4 regions of the Aeribacillus sp. FSL k6-2211 genome follow, and region 3 is predicted to be linked to each of the others. Evidence: riboswitches for the same ligand, from Rfam matches in the RefSeq annotation. Region 3 holds a riboswitch; each other region holds the start of a gene.
The links. A riboswitch is a leader RNA that binds a small molecule or an ion and turns the genes downstream of it on or off. The one in region 3 is predicted to bind thiamine pyrophosphate.

Region 1 (4,200 bases), 1.6 Mb from region 3:
TTGCGAAATCATATCAGGGTTTTCCAGCACTTTTTTATGATCATCAGAAGAACCAATGGTGCTGACAATTCCTTCACCTACACGTGCGATAATCGTTTCTTCCCCGGCACCACCAACAAGCCGGTCAATATTGGCTCGCACCGTGATGCGGGCTTTTGCTTTCACTTCAATTCCGTCCATGGCAACCCCTGCAATAAACGGGGTTTCGATTACTTTCGGATTTACGCTCATTTGAACGGCTTCAAGCACGTCTCTTCCCGCTAAATCAATCGCAGCACAACGTTCAAAGCTCAATTCAATATTAGCTCTTTCAGCTGCAATTAATGCGTTGACAACTCGATCGACATTTCCTCCTGCCAAATAATGGCTTTCCAATTGATTCGTTGTGACATCAAGGCCGGCTTTATGCGCTTTAATTAACGGATTGATCACTCGACTTGGAATGACTCTGCGCAGCCTCATTCCAATAAGAGTCAAAATACTGATGCGAACGCCAGCTGCCAGAGCTGAAATCCAGAGCATAATCGGCACAAAAGAGAACAAGATGCCAAGCAAAATAAGACCTAATACGATAAGACCTAGTAAAAGAAAAAATGTTACGTCCATGTGATATACCTACCTCCTATTCATTTTCATTAATAGCTCTTACAACAATTCGTGAGCCTTCTACTTTAACAATTTTCACTTTTTTTCCTTTCTCAATATACGTTCCTTCTGTCACAACATCCAATCTTTCCTCTCCATCGGTCATTACTGTTCCTGCCGGTCGTAAAGCAGTCACAGTTACACCCGTTTTCCCAATTAAATCTGTACGATTTTGATTGGATACATAACCTTTCTCCGTGCTGATTGAATCATTTAAAATAATTTTTTTAAACCATTTCATACGCTTACCAATCACCTTTGACATGATGAATATTGTGAATATCGAAATGGAACCGGCAATAAAAAGAGAAACCGCCATATGTCCTATATGATCAGCTGCTAAAAATAAACTTAAAAGGACTGAAAGAAAACCGATTGCTCCAATAATTCCTCCTGGAACAAACAACTCTGCAATTATAAGCAGTACCCCAAGCACGAACAAAACAACCGTTTCCAATCCCGCAAGCCCTGCAATAAAATGACCGAAGAAAAACAAAAACAGTGCCAATAGTCCAATAAAACCAGGAATGCCAAACCCAGGAGTGTACAATTCTAACACAAACCCTAAACCGCTAATCGTTAATAATATCGGAATGGTATACATGTTTGTTACAAAACGGGCTATTTTTTCAGCAAACGTCTCCTCAGTCTCCTGGACTTTTGCACCTTCCATTCCGATCGATTTCAAAAGCTTTGCCCGGCTTTTGGCGATGCCTTCACCATACCCGACTTCCATCGCTTGTTTTGCTGTTAATGTTAGTAATTCTCCTTTTTCTGCACCATATTCGGGCATATCCAAGCTGCTGTCTACCATCGCCTCAGCGAACATAGGGTCTCTGCCATGAACCTCAGCAGCATTTCTCATCTCTGCTTTCCAAAACGATTGCACTTTTACTTCTGCAGCATTGCCATTGGAGTCAATGACAGCCGCTGACCCAATGGTACCGCCAGGATGGTAATATATTTGATCAGCCCTTAATGCTATATAAGCCCCTGCGGAAATCGCATGTTTATTTACATAAGCGATTGTTTTGATATCTGTATCCATAATCATTTTGCCTATTTCTATCGCTGCCTCTAAAGCACCGCCAGGAGTGTTCAATTCAAAAACAATGACATCCGCCTTTTCTTTTTCCGCCTCCTGAATGGATCGTTTAATAAAATGCACCAATCCTTTTTCAATTGTATTTTCAATCGGAATAAAATAAACTGTTTTCCCTTCAGCTGATTTGGCATCAAAAGACGCACAAATAATCGACAAGATGAGCAGCAGAGCGCAAATAGCGAAAAACTTATTGTTTGATTTCAGGCCTCTCCCCCCTTATTTTTTGCCTAATATTATTACGGACAATTGTGCAGAAAGTTTCAAAAATCAACAATTCTGCAAACAAACATGAAACGAAAAAATATTTTCATTATTTTTCATATTATGTTACTATTAAAAAAAATATATAACCATCTACTAGGGGTGTCCAATTAGCTGGACTGAGAGAAGAACGCGCCTGAAGTTCTTCAACCCTTTGAACCTGATCTGGATGATGCCAGCGTAGGGAAGTAGGTAGCGGGAGTATTTTATTGCCTTCTTTTTCTATATTGAATTGATCGGGTTCGTGCTAAAGCGAACCCGTTTTTATTTTTCACGTCCCATCTCCCCTCCTATTTTTCTATGCACATCTTCAGATAAAAAAATGGAGGAGGAGAAAAATGAAACATTATTTCGAAAACATGCAGTTTCCAGCAAGCAAAAAAATTTATGTGACTGGGTCGAGACCCGATATTCGGGTTCCGATGAGGGAAATTCAATTAACTCCCACGAAAACGGAAGCGGGAACGTTTGAAAATGAACCTGTAAAGGTTTATGACACGAGCGGTCCCTATACAGATCCTGATTTTCAGGCAGATATTCATAAAGGTTTGCCGGCTGTGCGCAAACAGTGGATTTTAGACCGTCATGATGTTGTAGAATATGACGGGCGCCAGGTAAAGCCTGAAGATAATGGATTTCGCAATTGGGAAGATCACAATATTGCCACACCTTTTCATCGAAAGCCTTTCAAAGCAAAAAAAGGTGCTGTCGTTACACAAATGCACTATGCAAAAAAGGGGATCATCACCCCAGAGATGGAGTTTGTGGCGATTCGTGAAAACATGGATCCTGAATTCGTTCGTCAAGAAGTCGCTGCCGGCAGGGCCATTATTCCGTCCAACATTAATCACCCGGAAAGTGAACCGATGATCATCGGCCGGAACTTTCATGTAAAAATTAATGCCAACATTGGCAATTCAGCTGTAACATCGTCAATCGAAGAAGAAGTTGAGAAGATGCTTTGGGCCATCCGCTGGGGCGCTGACACAATTATGGACCTGTCAACAGGAAAAAATATTCATGCAACAAGAGAATTTATCATCCGCAACTCGCCCGTGCCGGTTGGAACCGTCCCGATTTACCAAGCGCTCGAAAAAGTAAATGGCGTTGCTGAAGAGTTAACATGGGAAATTTACCGTGATACATTAATTGAGCAAGCAGAACAAGGGGTCGATTATTTTACTATACATGCCGGCGTGCTGCTTCGCTATATCCCTTTGACCGTCAAACGGACGACCGGAATCGTATCCCGCGGCGGTTCGATCATGGCGCAGTGGTGTATGGCGCATCATCAAGAAAACTTTTTATACACTCATTTTGAAGAGATTTGCGAAATTTTAAAAACATATGATATTGCCGTTTCATTAGGTGACGGCTTGCGTCCCGGATCTATTCGAGATGCCAATGATGAAGCGCAATTTGCCGAATTGAAAACGCTCGGTGAATTGACGGAAATCGCCTGGAAACATGATGTCCAAGTCATGATCGAAGGCCCTGGGCACATTCCGATGCATAAAATTAAAGAAAATGTTGATTTAGAAAATGAAATTTGCAAAGGGGCTCCTTTTTATACCCTCGGTCCATTAACGACCGATATTGCTCCCGGCTATGATCATATTACGTCAGCCATTGGAGCAGCCATGATCGGCTGGTACGGAACGGCCATGCTATGTTATGTAACTCCGAAAGAGCATTTAGGCCTTCCCAATAAAGAGGATGTGCGCCAAGGTGTTGTTGCTTATAAAATTGCAGCCCATGCCGCAGATTTGGCAAAAGGGCATCCAGGCGCCCAAATAAGGGATGATGCTTTATCAAAAGCCCGTTTTGAATTTCGCTGGAACGACCAATTTAATCTTTCTCTCGATCCTGAACGGGCACGCGAATATCATGACGAAACTTTGCCGGCAGAAGGAGCGAAAATTGCCCATTTTTGTTCTATGTGCGGTCCAAAATTTTGCTCGATGAAAATTTCCCACAATTTAAGAAAAATGGCCGGTTCAAGTGATTCTGATTTCGTTCAGGAAGGTTTGAGGCAAAAAGCAAAAGAATTTATAGAGGGCGGGTCATCCCTTTATCGATAAATAATTTTCAAACTAATGCTCCTAGAAGCTTTAATGGCTTCCAGGAGCTATTCATTCATTAAACGTTTGATCAATCCCGCTGGTTCAATCGGAGCTAAACTTTTATGA
Region 2 (4,200 bases), 400 kb from region 3:
TTCTTTCAGCGTATTGACGATGCAAATCCATTTCCACTTTTAACGTCGAATGTAGAAGATCAGCAAAAACTGTCATTGTTTGAAGATTGTGAGCCTTTAAGCTTCCAAGGGCAAACAGGCGGCAGTATTCGATTAAATAAAGATAATCCTGCTCCATAAAAAAGCGAAATTTGTCGATATCCAGCGTCCCATTGCCGATTCCTTGAACAAACGGATGATGGTAACTCGCTTCCCAAATCGGTTTTGCAGTTTTATACAATCGGTCTGTAAACATTTGAATTACCCCTTTCGCAGCTTTTGTAATTGTCATCGTTTTTTCTGATACCAATCAAATAAAAACGCGATCAGCGATTTTGTAAATGTTTTTAATTGGGGGATGGACAGCTTTTCATTCACCGAGTGTGCATCTTCAAGCGTGCCCGGTCCATATAAAACGACGGGAATTCCCGCTTCACTCAGCCAGCCGCCGTCTGTCACAGTAGGGGACATCGTCAGCTTTGCTTCCTCATTAAATGCCAGTTTATGTGCTTTTTGTAATGTTTTCACTCCGAGTGAATGTTCGTCATATGAAAAAGCTGGGAAAATTTCTCCTCGATCTTCAATCATCGATGTGCCGCCCCATTTAAATTTCGGAGGATATTTCCGAAGCCATGGATCAGCCATTGCAACATGATGGATATGTTCTTCAATTTCCCGGATCACCTCTACATAATGCTCTTCCGGGTAATAGTGAACGGTAATCCAAAGGGAACATTTATCGGCCACAAAAGCGGCGTGCCTTCCACCTTCAATCACTGCAGGATTAATTGTGGCAGAACCAGGCGGAAAGCCTTTGCTCGTTTTCATCACTGCCCAATGCTGTTCAAGCTCTCGCAGTCCTTCAATAATTTTCATCATTTTTTCAATCGCGCTTGCCCCAAAAAGCTTCCCGCCGGCATGAATCATTTGTCTTCTCGTGCCATCGTGAAATGTCTCGGGGCTTTCAATTGTAATCCAGCCCGTGATCACCCCGCCCTGCCCTTGTATTTCACAGTTGCTTGAATCGACAACGATGGCAAAATCAGCTCGATATCCCCGGTCGCAGCACGATTTTGTTCCTGCTTCGCCTACTTCTTCACCGACGACGGACTGAAAAATGATATCCCCTCCCGGCTCAATGCCGTTTTCTTGCAGCAGCTTTAATGCAAACAGACTGGCAGCCATTCCCCCTTTCATATCCGCTACACCGCGTCCATATATGTAATCCCCTTTAACCGTTGCCTCAAAAGGAGGCGTTAGCCATTCTTCTCCCTCTTCGATTGAAGCGACATCAATATGCCCGTTAATAATTAAACTGTGGTAATTTTCTGGATCTTTTCCTTTTTTCGTTCCTACTACGACTGGATCTTGTTCATATAAATCCCATTGATCAATGGAAAAGCCGATGTCTTCCAAATATGAGGCGACATACTTTTGAGCCTCTTTTGCATTTCTTGCCGGAGGGCTTGGCGTTTCAAACGATACGAGTGTTTTTAGAAGATTCAGAAGTTCTTCTTCCCTTTCATCAATTTGCTGAAATAGCGTTTGTAACACGTTGTCTCCCCTTTCTTAACATTTTGTTTTGAAAAATGGTTTGCCAACCAGCCTTGTAATGCAAAAAGCCCGTTCCCAATATAAGGGAACGGGCAAGTATATACAAAACCCATAGACAGGTTTCGATATTACTGCACCACTTCCCTACGCTAGTATGATCTAGATCAGGTTCAAAGGGTCAAGGCACACGCCTTTCTCAGCCTTTCGGCTCCCCTAGTGGTATGTTAATATTATGAAATTTTCATTTAATTTCATTAAATCATAAAATATAGAAAAATACAAGCTAACGGTTAATTGATTCTTTTTGCTGTCTTTAATAATTCACGATAACCAATTCGAGTAAATTGCAAATGTTGATCAATATAATTAGCCTTTTTCAAATGCTCGATCGATTGTTCAGAAAAACTGCCGCTAATTTCCTGAAACCTTTGATTAATTTCCACTAACGAATGATTTAATATAAAATCTGCATCAAGCAGCAGGACAATCCGCTCGATCTCAGGATCTCTTTTTAAAATCAAGTTGGCAATCCGGCCTTTCATGAATGCTAGCTCTTGTTGAAGCTTTGAAGCTTCATCCTCTTTTTCTCTAATTTTGGCTCGGTACTTTTGTTTTTCTTCCTCTTCGATACCGGCTTTTGTTAATAGCTCCTCCAACAATTGCGTTTTATCAAGCTCCAGTTTATTTAATTGCTGTTCTTTTCGCGCCATTTCTGTTTCATCAGGCAGCTTTTCGTTTTGAATAGGCTCTTTTCGTTCTTCTTTCATCTTTATCATATAGTCTATTTTCCGATAGACAAGGAAGGCGAGAACAACTAAACATCCATTTAATAGCAGAGATATAAAACGCACGACGACGTCGTTAAATGCAAGCAAATAAAATAGGAAAAGGATAACGATGACAGCCAAAAGCACCTTTAATAGATTCATAATGGAAAAAGTTTGTGATTGTTTTGCCATCCACCTATGCTCCTTTTTGTTCAAACTAGCATCATTTATTATAGCATGTTGTGATTTGGAATGTGAATCATTTCTTTAGGATTGAGAGCTGGAAAAAGGATGTCAGATGAATGGTAAATGGAGATGCTTATCTTTTGAAAGCTTCGAAGCAATAAAAACAAGTCCTTTCAAAGCCGGAAAGGTATTTTTCTAAAATGAAAAACCACCTGCAATGTTTTGCAGATGGTTGAATCATTCAGCGTTTTCTGTTTCCGCTAACACCCGATTAACACGTTTTTCCAGCATTTTCATTCCGCTTCCTCCTGCTTGGAAGTGGCGAAGAATGCCGTTTTTGTCAAAAACATAATATGCAGGTACATATTGATTTTCAAAAGCATCGGTTAATTTATGTTCGTTGTCAACAAAGATCGGTTGCGTAATCCCGTGTTCTTCCGCTACTTTTTTAATATCATCAATATCTAAATCCTTTTCGGAGCGAGGCATATGAACAGCTACTACGTTCAGTTTATCTTTATATTGATCGCGGAACTCATTTACTTTCGGCATTGCTTCTTTACACAAATGGCAGCTGATTGACCAAAAATGGATTAATGTTGGTTTTTCACCGATTAATTGCTCTTTCGTTACTTCGCCATTCAGCCAAGTTGTTGCTCCGACTAATTCAGGCATTGGCTCACGTAATTTCATTTCCGCTTCCTCCTTGAAGAATGAATATCAAAAAAATAATCGTTTGAAAAAAGGCCTAACGTACTGCTAGGCCCTTTGAATGAAAAGCTTCATTATACTTTAAGCGTTTCTTGACCAGGCTTCCAGTTTGCTGGGCAAAGTCCGCCAGTTTGAAGCGCTTGAAGTACACGCAATGTTTCATCAACATCGCGGCCAATGTTGTTATGGAATACTGTTTGATATTGAAGTTCGCCTTCTGGATTGATGATGAACAATCCGCGAAGAGCAACTCCTTCTTCTTCGATTAAAACGCCGTAGTCTCTTGATACTTGATGATTTGTATCTGCTGCAAGCGGATATTTAATATCGCCTAAACCGTTCTCTTCGCGAGGAGTTTTAATCCAAGCTAAGTGTGTGTGAATTGTGTCAGTTGATACACCAATCACTTCTGCATCAAGATCTTCAAATTCTTCATAACGGTCAGAAATAGCTGTGATTTCAGTTGGACAAACGAAAGTGAAGTCCATTGGATAAAAGAAAAGAACTGTCCATTTTCCTTGTTTCATGATTTCTTCCAAGCTTACTTTACCAAACTCTTTGTTTGGCAAAACGGCATCCATTTCAAAACGTGGAGCTTGTTTACCAACCAAACGCTCTGCCATTATGTAACCCTCCATTTTAAAATTTTATTTTAAAGGAAACTTTTTGATCGTTTCCTTCAAAAACAAATGAGAATGAATTGAGTATTTTCTCAATATCCTTCCTCCGATTACTATTATATATAACAACAAAATTTTAGTCAATTTTAAGTAATAATTAATTTAAATAATTTGTTTTACATTTTCATTGCGGTGAAGAGAACAATAATACTATTTCCAATTTTCGCCGCTATCATTAAAAAAATGTAACAATCATTGAAAATTCCTTTTTCTATGCTAAACTTTCAACTGTACATTCAGTTTAACACGATCCCGTCAAATAACCAAATGATTGGCTTGAAAAG
Region 3 (4,200 bases):
TGATTTCACCATTTTCTCCAAAGAGAAGAAAAAAGAAGAAAAGCTGTCCAACGGAAAAAAAGCTCCTCATACTTTTTTGGTTGCGTCAATTGTTTTTCTTGGCATTTTCGTTGTTTCATTACTTTTATCGTATTTGTTAATGTGGATGGGATTTATCCGCAATGCCTTTTTCATGACGTTAGTGATTTCAACGATTTCTTTAGGAGTAGTAGTGCCGACGCTGAAAGACGAGCAAATTATGAAAACAACCATCGGCCAAATTATTTTGCTGGTGGCTGTCATAGCCGACCTTGTCACCATGATTTTGCTGGCGGTTTTTGTCTCCTTAAACAGCGAAGGAGAAAGCAATACGTGGCTTCTGCTTCTTTTGTTTGCAGCAGGCGTACTGCTTTACTTCATTGGCAAAAGGTTTAAAAGTCGATCCTTTATTAAATCGATGTCAAAAGGAACGGTTCAAATTGGAACAAGGGCGGTTTTTACGTTAATTCTCGCACTTGTAGGTTTATCGGAAACGCTTGGGGCAGAAAATATTTTAGGCGCCTTCCTTGCGGGAGTTTTAGTCTCGCTTTTATCGCCTAATTCAGACTTGGTGCAAAAGCTAGATTCGTTTGGCTACGGTTTTTTAATCCCGATCTTTTTTGTCATGATAGGGGTGGAATTGGATTTATGGGAATTGATCAAAGATCCGAACCTTCTTTTGTTAATTCCTTTGTTATTTCTCGCCCTCTTGATCTCAAAGTTTATTCCCGTTTTTGTGCTGAGAAAATGGTATGATACGAATACAACGATTGCGGCGGCGTTCTTGTTGACTGCTACTTTATCATTAGTTATTGCGGCAGCTGAAATTGGACAGCGAATCGAACTGATTGATAAGCAAATGGCTGACGCACTAATAGTAGTTGCCGTGTTAACAAGCATTATCACGCCGATAGGATTTAAAAAATTATTCCCTAAAAAAATGGCGGTGCAGCCTAAAAAGAAAATTGCTTTTATTGGTGCAAATCAAATGACCCTTCCAGTCACAAGAGAATTGGACAAAAATTTGTATGAAGCAACCGTATATCATACACAGCAAGACAAAATTGAAAACGGGACTGCTCAATCGGTGTTTAAAATTGAAGAATTGAAAGACTATTCGATAGAATCATTGAATGAACACCACATAATGGAAGCTGATATAGTAATAGTGGCTACTGGGGATGAAGAAAGAAATGCGGAAATTGCGACATATGCAAAAGAATGCGGCGTAGAACAGGTCATCGCCTCCATTTCTTCCCCGGAGTTGGATCAAGCATTAAAAGAAAAGGGGATCAGCGTATTTTCCGTCATGCTGTCAACAAAAACGCTGCTCAGGGCTTTGATCGAATCGCCTGGCGTTATGCGGATCTTAACAAACCAAGACAACTCTCTTTATCAAATTAATATGAATAACCGAAAATATGATGGAATGAAGCTTCGATACTTTCCGTTTACAGGAGATTGTATCTTTGTCCGGATTTTTCGAGGTGAAGATTCCATTGTGCCTCACGGCGATACCGAATTGAAAAAAGGGGACCGCTTGATTGTAACGGGTTCCCGCAAATATGTAAATGAGTTAAAAGATGAGCTGGAATTTAGCAAATAATATTTGCAAACAAAACAAATTGTGATAGCATGAAATTAGTATGAAAATTTAATAAGCATCCACTAGGGGAGCCTTTGGAAAGGCTGAGATTAAAGTGTTGACTTTAAGACCCTTTGAACCTGATCTGGATGATGCCAGCGTAGGGAAGTGGGAATTTGAAACATATGTCTGATATTCCATTACCACTTTCCAGCAAGGAAGGTGGTTTTTTATTGTTTCCAGTCTCACCACTGGACAGCTGCTTTCCAGTTTTGAACCTTGAAAGACGAGTGTGAGCGTCTTTCTCATGAAAGGAATGTACAATGTTGGAACTTCATGCCGTAACAGACGGAACAAAACCGGTCAACGAGCTAATACGCATAATTTTGTCCATATCAGATCATGTTGATTACGTTCATATACGAGAAAAAAATAAAAGACCATGTGAGATCATTCATCTTGTAGAACAGCTTTTGGCAAACGGGATAAGGAGAGAACAGCTTGTTATCAACGATCGGCTCGATGTTGCGCTCCTAACAGGCGTTCAAAATGTTCATCTTCCGGGAACCGGCCTGCCGGTAAAAAAAGTGAAAAGCGCTTTTCCGCAAATAAAAGCCGGTGTCAGCGTCCATTCATTAGATGAAGCGGTAAAAGCAGAAAAAGACGGAGCAGACTATTGTTTTTTCGGAAACGTTTTTGAAACGAACAGTAAAAAAGGACTTCCGGCAAAGGGAACAGATTTGCTTAGGAAAATCGTTGGACACGTCAATATTCCTATTATCGCCATCGGTGGGATCACGCCTGATAATATGCAAAAGGTTTTAGAAAAAAAAGCAAGCGGTATTGCCGTTATGTCCTATATCTTTTCTTCGAAAGATCCAGAGAGCGCTGCCAAACTTTTCAGGAAAGGGGAAGCTTTTTAAAATGAACGTTTTTGATGTTGGAATCATCGGGGGAGGGGTCATCGGCCAAGGGATCGCCTATGAGCTATCAAAAGCAGGGCTGAAGACCGCCGTGTTTGAAAGCGGCGAAATCGGAGGTAAAGCGACATCCGCTGCAGCAGGAATGCTGGGTGCCCATTCTGAAAATGAAAAAAGAGACATATTTTTTGAGCTATGCTTAGAGAGCCGAAATTTATATCCGAGCCTTGCAAAAGAATTATTGGAGCAATCTGGTGTGGATATTGAGCTTGTGCAGGAAGGCATGTATCGGCTTGCATTTACTGAGGAAGAAGGCCGCTTTCTGCAATCGCTCGCAGATGAGAATGAACTAGAATGGCATTCAAGGGAAAACGTACTGGCAAATGAGCCACATGTTTCTGAAGACATTGCGGGAGCTCTTTGGCTTAAACATGACGGCCAAGTGAAAGGTTCATCTGTTTGCTGCGCATATGCGAAAGGCGCTAGAAAATATGGTGCATCCATTTTTGAACAATGTCCTGTTTTCGATGTGATTAAAGAGGGAAAAGCATACAAGCTTGTCACTTCCCAAGGAGTTTTTATATGTGGAAAAGTCGTCGTTTCAAGCGGAGTTTGGAGTGGCTTTTTCTTAGAAAAGTTGGGGTTGAAAAATCCAATGAAGCCCGTTAAAGGAGAATGCTTAGCCGTAAAACCGAAAAAACTAGTGATCAACAAAACAGTGTTTTACGAGCACTGTTATATCGTACCGAAAAAAGACGGCACCGTTATTATTGGAGCAACTTCTTATGAAAACGACTGGGATACGAATCCAACAGTCAAAGGAGTATCCGAATTAATGATCAAGGTTCAGAAAATGATGCCAGAAATCGGGTCTGAACCGGTCGTTAGTGCTTGGTCGTCGCTCAGGCCGCAAACAGCTGACGGCTGGCCGTATTTTGCCGAGCACCCGGAGCATGAGGGAATCTTTTTTGCGACCGGTCATTATCGAAACGGCATTCTTCTAGCGCCGATTACAAGCTTGATCGTAAAAGACATGATTTTGAAAACGAATCAATATGAGCGTTATGTTCATAGCTTTTCTTTAAACCGATTGCTTTCTGATGCGAAAGGGAGGTGATGAAACGGTGAAACTTCGCATCAACGGCCAGCAGATGGAAGTGGAGAATAGTGTTCGAAGCATTGAAGATTTGCTGAACTTTTTTCAATTACAGGAAAGAATTGTTGTCGTTGAACGAAATGGTGAAATTGTTTCAAAAGAACAATACAGCTTCCAGACATTACATGATGGTGATCAAATTGAAATTGTCCATTTTGTTGGAGGGGGATGATGATTCATGTTAAAAATAGGAGATAAAACATTTCAGTCGAGATTAATGTTAGGAACTGGAAAATATCCGTCTTTTGAGATACAAAAAGAAGCGGTGGAGGCCTCAGGTGCTGAAATTTTGACATTTGCCGTCAGAAGAATGAATATTTACGAGCCTTCTCAGCCAAATTTTTTAGAAATGTTGGATTTATCGAAATATACGCTTCTGCCGAACACGGCCGGGGCAAAAACTGCGGAGGAAGCAGTCAGAATCGCTAAACTTGCTAAAGCATCAGGATTATGTGATATGATTAAGGTGGAAGTAATTGGAGATGATAAAACGCTTCTCCCTGATCCGATTGAAACATTGA
Region 4 (4,200 bases), 1.8 Mb from region 3:
TGGAGAAGGGGTTGCTTTTTCCATTCCATGGTATACAGAAGAAACCGTGAAAACAACTGTGCACATGATCGAAGATTTCCTCATTCCGATTTTATCAAAGACGTCGTTTCATCATCCTCGTGAGTTGGCTGAATCGTTTCGTTTTATTCGCAGAAATTATATGGCAAAAGCGGCTTTGGAAGGTGCCGTGTGGGATCTATATGCAAAACAGCAAAATATACCTCTTTCACAAGCTCTCGGGGGAATGAAAAAAGAAGTTGAAGCTGGGGTGAGCATCGGTATTCAGCCAACAATAAAAGATTTAATCAGTCTTATTGAACAATATCAGGAGGAAGGATACAAGAGAGTAAAAATAAAGATTAAACCAGGTTGGGATATTGAAGTAGTTAAGGAAATACGGAAGCATTTTCCGAACTTGGATTTAATGGCTGATGCGAACAGTGCCTATACATTAAAAGATATAAATCATCTAAAACAATTGGATGAGTTTCAATTAATGATGATTGAGCAGCCTCTTGCGCACGATGATATTGTGGATCATAGCAAACTTCAAAAAGAATTGGACACACCGATCTGTTTAGATGAAAGTATTTGTTCCTTCGAAGATGCTCGAAAGGCTGTTGAACTTCGAAGCTGCAAAATTATGAATATAAAAATCGGCCGTGTTGGCGGTTTGACAGAAGCAAAAAAAATCCATGATTTTTGCAAAGAGCAAAATGTTCCAGTTTGGTGCGGAGGGATGCTTGAATCAGGGATTGGACGGGCCCATAATATAGCCTTAGCGACACTTGAACAATTCACACTGCCAGGAGATATATCCAGTTCATCTAAGTATTGGGAAGAAGATATTATTGAACCGGAAATATCGGTTTATAATGGAAAAATTGCCTTGCCTGATAACCCGGGGATCGGTTTTCATGTAAGCCGTGAAAAATTAAAAAAATACACTGTTGAAACGAAAGTATTTACCCTATAAACAAAATTATCCTCTGCATGTTTTGCAGAGGATGATTTTGTTTATTTTACAACCAATCTTGGCGCCGCCATAATGAGAATAACAGTAACGACAGCGCATAATACAAAGGCTCCTATCATCGTAATGCCGTTTACGATCAAAGAATAAACGACCGCTGACATTCCTTCTGGTGCATATTCTCCGAAGAAAAAGACACCGCTGATAAAATGCCAAAAATAACGTGCAAAAGCTCCGATGAAGACGCCAAAGATGATGAAAACAAGAGCAGAGCTTTTCTTTCCATCTTTCAGCTTATTTTGAATAGTTTTGCTGAAAAGACCGGCTAAACCGATAAAGGAAAAAGCTAGAAAATAGTCGATGAAGCCTTGAACAGGCGTCAGGATGTATGCATCACCTAATACAATTTGCAATAATCCCCATAAAAAGCCGGAAATGAAGCCAATCTTTGCACCGGATCGAAACGATAATATGAGTACAGGCACCATGGCAATGGATATAGAAATGGCTGATGATAATTGAATGGAAGGGAGAAGATCAAGTATAACTGCCAATGCTGCAAAGATTGCTGCTTCTATTAATAGTAATAAGCGATTTTTTTCCAAAAATAAAACCCCCTGTATATTATTTGCTATCAACAAATATCCATAAGGGGGAAAAAGGCTGTATCATGGATCAGTATACTTCCACATCCCTACGCTAGCATTAACTAACAGGTTCAAAGGGTCTGGACGAAATATCCGTCCACTCTCAGCATATAGCTCCCCTTGTGGATCTGTTGATATTCGAATCTTATGTCTATCATAATAGACTATAAGAAAATTGTCATTCTTTTTTCGCTATATTCAAATAAATTTAAACACGATAAAGCTGAAATGCAGCCTTTGGACAAAAAGTAATGAAAAAAGGGCGTTAACAATAAGAACTTTTTTCAGAATGGGGGTTTTGGTTTGAATCTTAAACGTGAGCGTTATGAAGTAGTGGATGTGGTGCGGGGGGCTGCGATATTTGGCATTTTACTTGTGAATATGGCGCATTTCAGCTATCCAGATGTATATTTATACCAAATAGGCAGCGAAAATTTTTTTACTGAAACATGGAGAACATGGGATTTTCTAACGAAAAATATTTTGGAAATATTTGTACAAATGAAGTTTATTACAATGTTCTCATTATTGTTCGGATTTGGAATCATCATCATGGAGGAACGGGCTTTAGGAAACGGCAGGAACTTTGTTTCTATATATATACGCAGACTGGTGGTGCTTTTTGTATTTGGACTAATTCATTCATTTTTCATTTGGGATGGAGACATTTTAATGGATTATGCTGTGCTGGGGTTTCTTCTCCTTTTTTTCCGGAAGTGTTCCTGGAAAACCCTTTTGGTATGGACTGTATGTTTATTTAGTTTATATTTGCTCCTTATTGGTTTGATGACGGCTGTATCCAATGGTGAGGATGCTTTAGTCCAAAAAAGAGAGCAGGCTGCCTTATTGGAAGAGGAGGCAAGAAACGCAATCCATTCATATCAAAACGGAAGTTTTACTGATATTTTCCATCAGCGTATTCATGATCGGCTTTTTTACATGTCTATGTCTGGCTTGTGGCCTTTTCAACCGCTTGTCTATATAATAAACATGCTCCCATATATCAGCATGTTTTTAGTTGGCATGATATTTGCGAAACAAAAGCTTTTTCAAGAACCGGAGAAGCATCGAAGGTTATTAACAGCCATCTGGTTTTTCGGGCTTATCATTGGGCTTCCGTTAAATATTTTTGCGGTCACCGCTAAAAATAGTTTTTACATGGTGTTCGGTGCACCATTTCTCATGTTGTTTTATGTGATCTCTCTCATATTTTTATATTTTCACCCAATCTGTCGGCAAATTGTTAAGAAGATTGCGCCTGTTGGACGCATGTCATTGACAAATTACATCATGCAATCTGTTATTTGTACATATCTTTTTTATCATTACGGATTGGGATTGTACGGTAAAGTATACCCCTTCGCCGGTTTTTGGCTTGCACTCGCAATTTTTGCCGTGCAGCTTATCATCAGCCATATTTGGTTTAAATATTTTCAATTAGGGCCGTTGGAGTGGGTATGGAGAACAGCGATGTATTTCAAGCGCCAGCCTATTCGCATGAAAAAGGAAGTTTCGAAGCATAATAACAGATCAAGATGAATTGTAAAAATGTAGTTTCAAATCTCAGATTTTGAGTTTATGATAGCTCTTTCTTTTTGAAAATAATTTATAGTATGATGGAACAAAGGAGTGTCTAGGCAACATGTTTCTACAAGCAATTTTTATTTTTTTGCTGCAATTATTGTATGTACCAGTATTGACGATCCGAACTATTTTGTTAGTGAAAAATCAAACAAAGGCTGCTGCTGGTATAGGTTTGCTAGAAGCAGCGATTTATATTGTCGCTTTAGGAATAGTTTTTCAAGATTTATCTAATATTTACAATATTAGTGCATATATTATCGGTTTTGGTGCAGGGCTGTTGTTGGGCGGTGAACTGGAGAAAAAGCTGGCTTTTGGATATGTAACATACAATGTGAATTTAATGGATAAAAATTCCGGATTAGTCAAAAAATTGAGGGAGGCTGGTTTTGGGGTTACGGTCTTTCAAGGAGAAGGAATGAATTCGATTAGGTATCGTTTGGAAGTTGTTGCTCAACGCTCTCGGGAGGAAGAATTTTTAAACCTTGTCAATGAAATAGAACCAAAAGCGTTTTTAAGCTCGTATGAAATTCGTTCTTTTAAAGGTGGATATTTAACAAAAGCGATGAAAAAGCGGGTAAAGCGTTTAGAAAAAGGACGAACATAACGGTCGAAGGGAGGGTGAAGCGTGGATATATTTGCAAAAATTGCTGAGGATCGGATCAAAAAGGCATATGAAGAGGGAGAGTTTAAAGAACTTCCCGGGATGGGGAAGCCTCTCCCGCATGACGATTTGTCTGATATTCCGGAAGAACTCCGAATGGCTTATCGTCTTTTGAGAAACGCCGGAATGGTCGATCAAGAAAATGACTTGAAAAAGGAACTATTAACTATTCAAGATTTACTAAAATGCTGTGAAGATGAAGCCGAAAGGAAAAAATTACAACAAAAGCTGTCGGAAAAACAATTAGCATTGGAACGAATCGTGAAGAAAAGGAATATATTCAACACACCTGCATCTCAATTTTATAAAGATAAAGTTTATAAAAAGCTTATTTG

Region 1: it holds a riboswitch for thiamine pyrophosphate, as region 3 does, so the genes downstream of both, thiC (phosphomethylpyrimidine synthase ThiC) here and tenI (thiazole tautomerase TenI) in region 3, are expected to answer to the same signal.
Region 2: it holds a riboswitch for thiamine pyrophosphate, as region 3 does, so the genes downstream of both, NSU19_RS07730 (acetylornithine deacetylase) here and tenI (thiazole tautomerase TenI) in region 3, are expected to answer to the same signal.
Region 4: it holds a riboswitch for thiamine pyrophosphate, as region 3 does, so the genes downstream of both, thiT (energy-coupled thiamine transporter ThiT) here and tenI (thiazole tautomerase TenI) in region 3, are expected to answer to the same signal.

The regions. Positions count from the first base shown of each region.
Region 1 covers NZ_CP150190.1:2,779,850-2,784,049, forward strand. Annotated here, with positions in the region: gene floA (flotillin-like protein FloA) at 1-606, opposite strand, end outside; gene NSU19_RS13440 (NfeD family protein) at 623-1,906, opposite strand; TPP riboswitch at 2,100-2,215, shown strand; gene thiC (phosphomethylpyrimidine synthase ThiC) at 2,350-4,092, shown strand; gene NSU19_RS13450 (galactosyldiacylglycerol synthase) at 4,140-4,200, opposite strand, start outside.
Region 2 covers NZ_CP150190.1:1,581,337-1,585,536, reverse strand. Annotated here, with positions in the region: gene tenA (thiaminase II) at 1-274, opposite strand, end outside; gene NSU19_RS07730 (acetylornithine deacetylase) at 307-1,572, opposite strand; TPP riboswitch at 1,697-1,797, opposite strand; gene NSU19_RS07725 (hypothetical protein) at 1,863-2,531, opposite strand; gene NSU19_RS07720 (TlpA disulfide reductase family protein) at 2,763-3,218, opposite strand; gene NSU19_RS07715 (peroxiredoxin) at 3,311-3,859, opposite strand.
Region 3 covers NZ_CP150190.1:1,183,408-1,187,607, forward strand. Annotated here, with positions in the region: gene NSU19_RS05835 (monovalent cation:proton antiporter family protein) at 1-1,624, shown strand, start outside; TPP riboswitch at 1,679-1,787, shown strand; gene tenI (thiazole tautomerase TenI) at 1,927-2,526, shown strand; gene thiO (glycine oxidase ThiO) at 2,528-3,640, shown strand; gene thiS (sulfur carrier protein ThiS) at 3,648-3,851, shown strand; gene NSU19_RS05855 (thiazole synthase) at 3,858-4,200, shown strand, end outside.
Region 4 covers NZ_CP150190.1:3,459,440-3,463,639, reverse strand. Annotated here, with positions in the region: gene menC (o-succinylbenzoate synthase) at 1-976, shown strand, start outside; gene thiT (energy-coupled thiamine transporter ThiT) at 1,018-1,578, opposite strand; TPP riboswitch at 1,648-1,751, opposite strand; gene NSU19_RS16775 (DUF418 domain-containing protein) at 1,924-3,159, shown strand; gene NSU19_RS16770 (DUF2179 domain-containing protein) at 3,263-3,808, shown strand; gene NSU19_RS16765 (DUF1992 domain-containing protein) at 3,830-4,200, shown strand, end outside.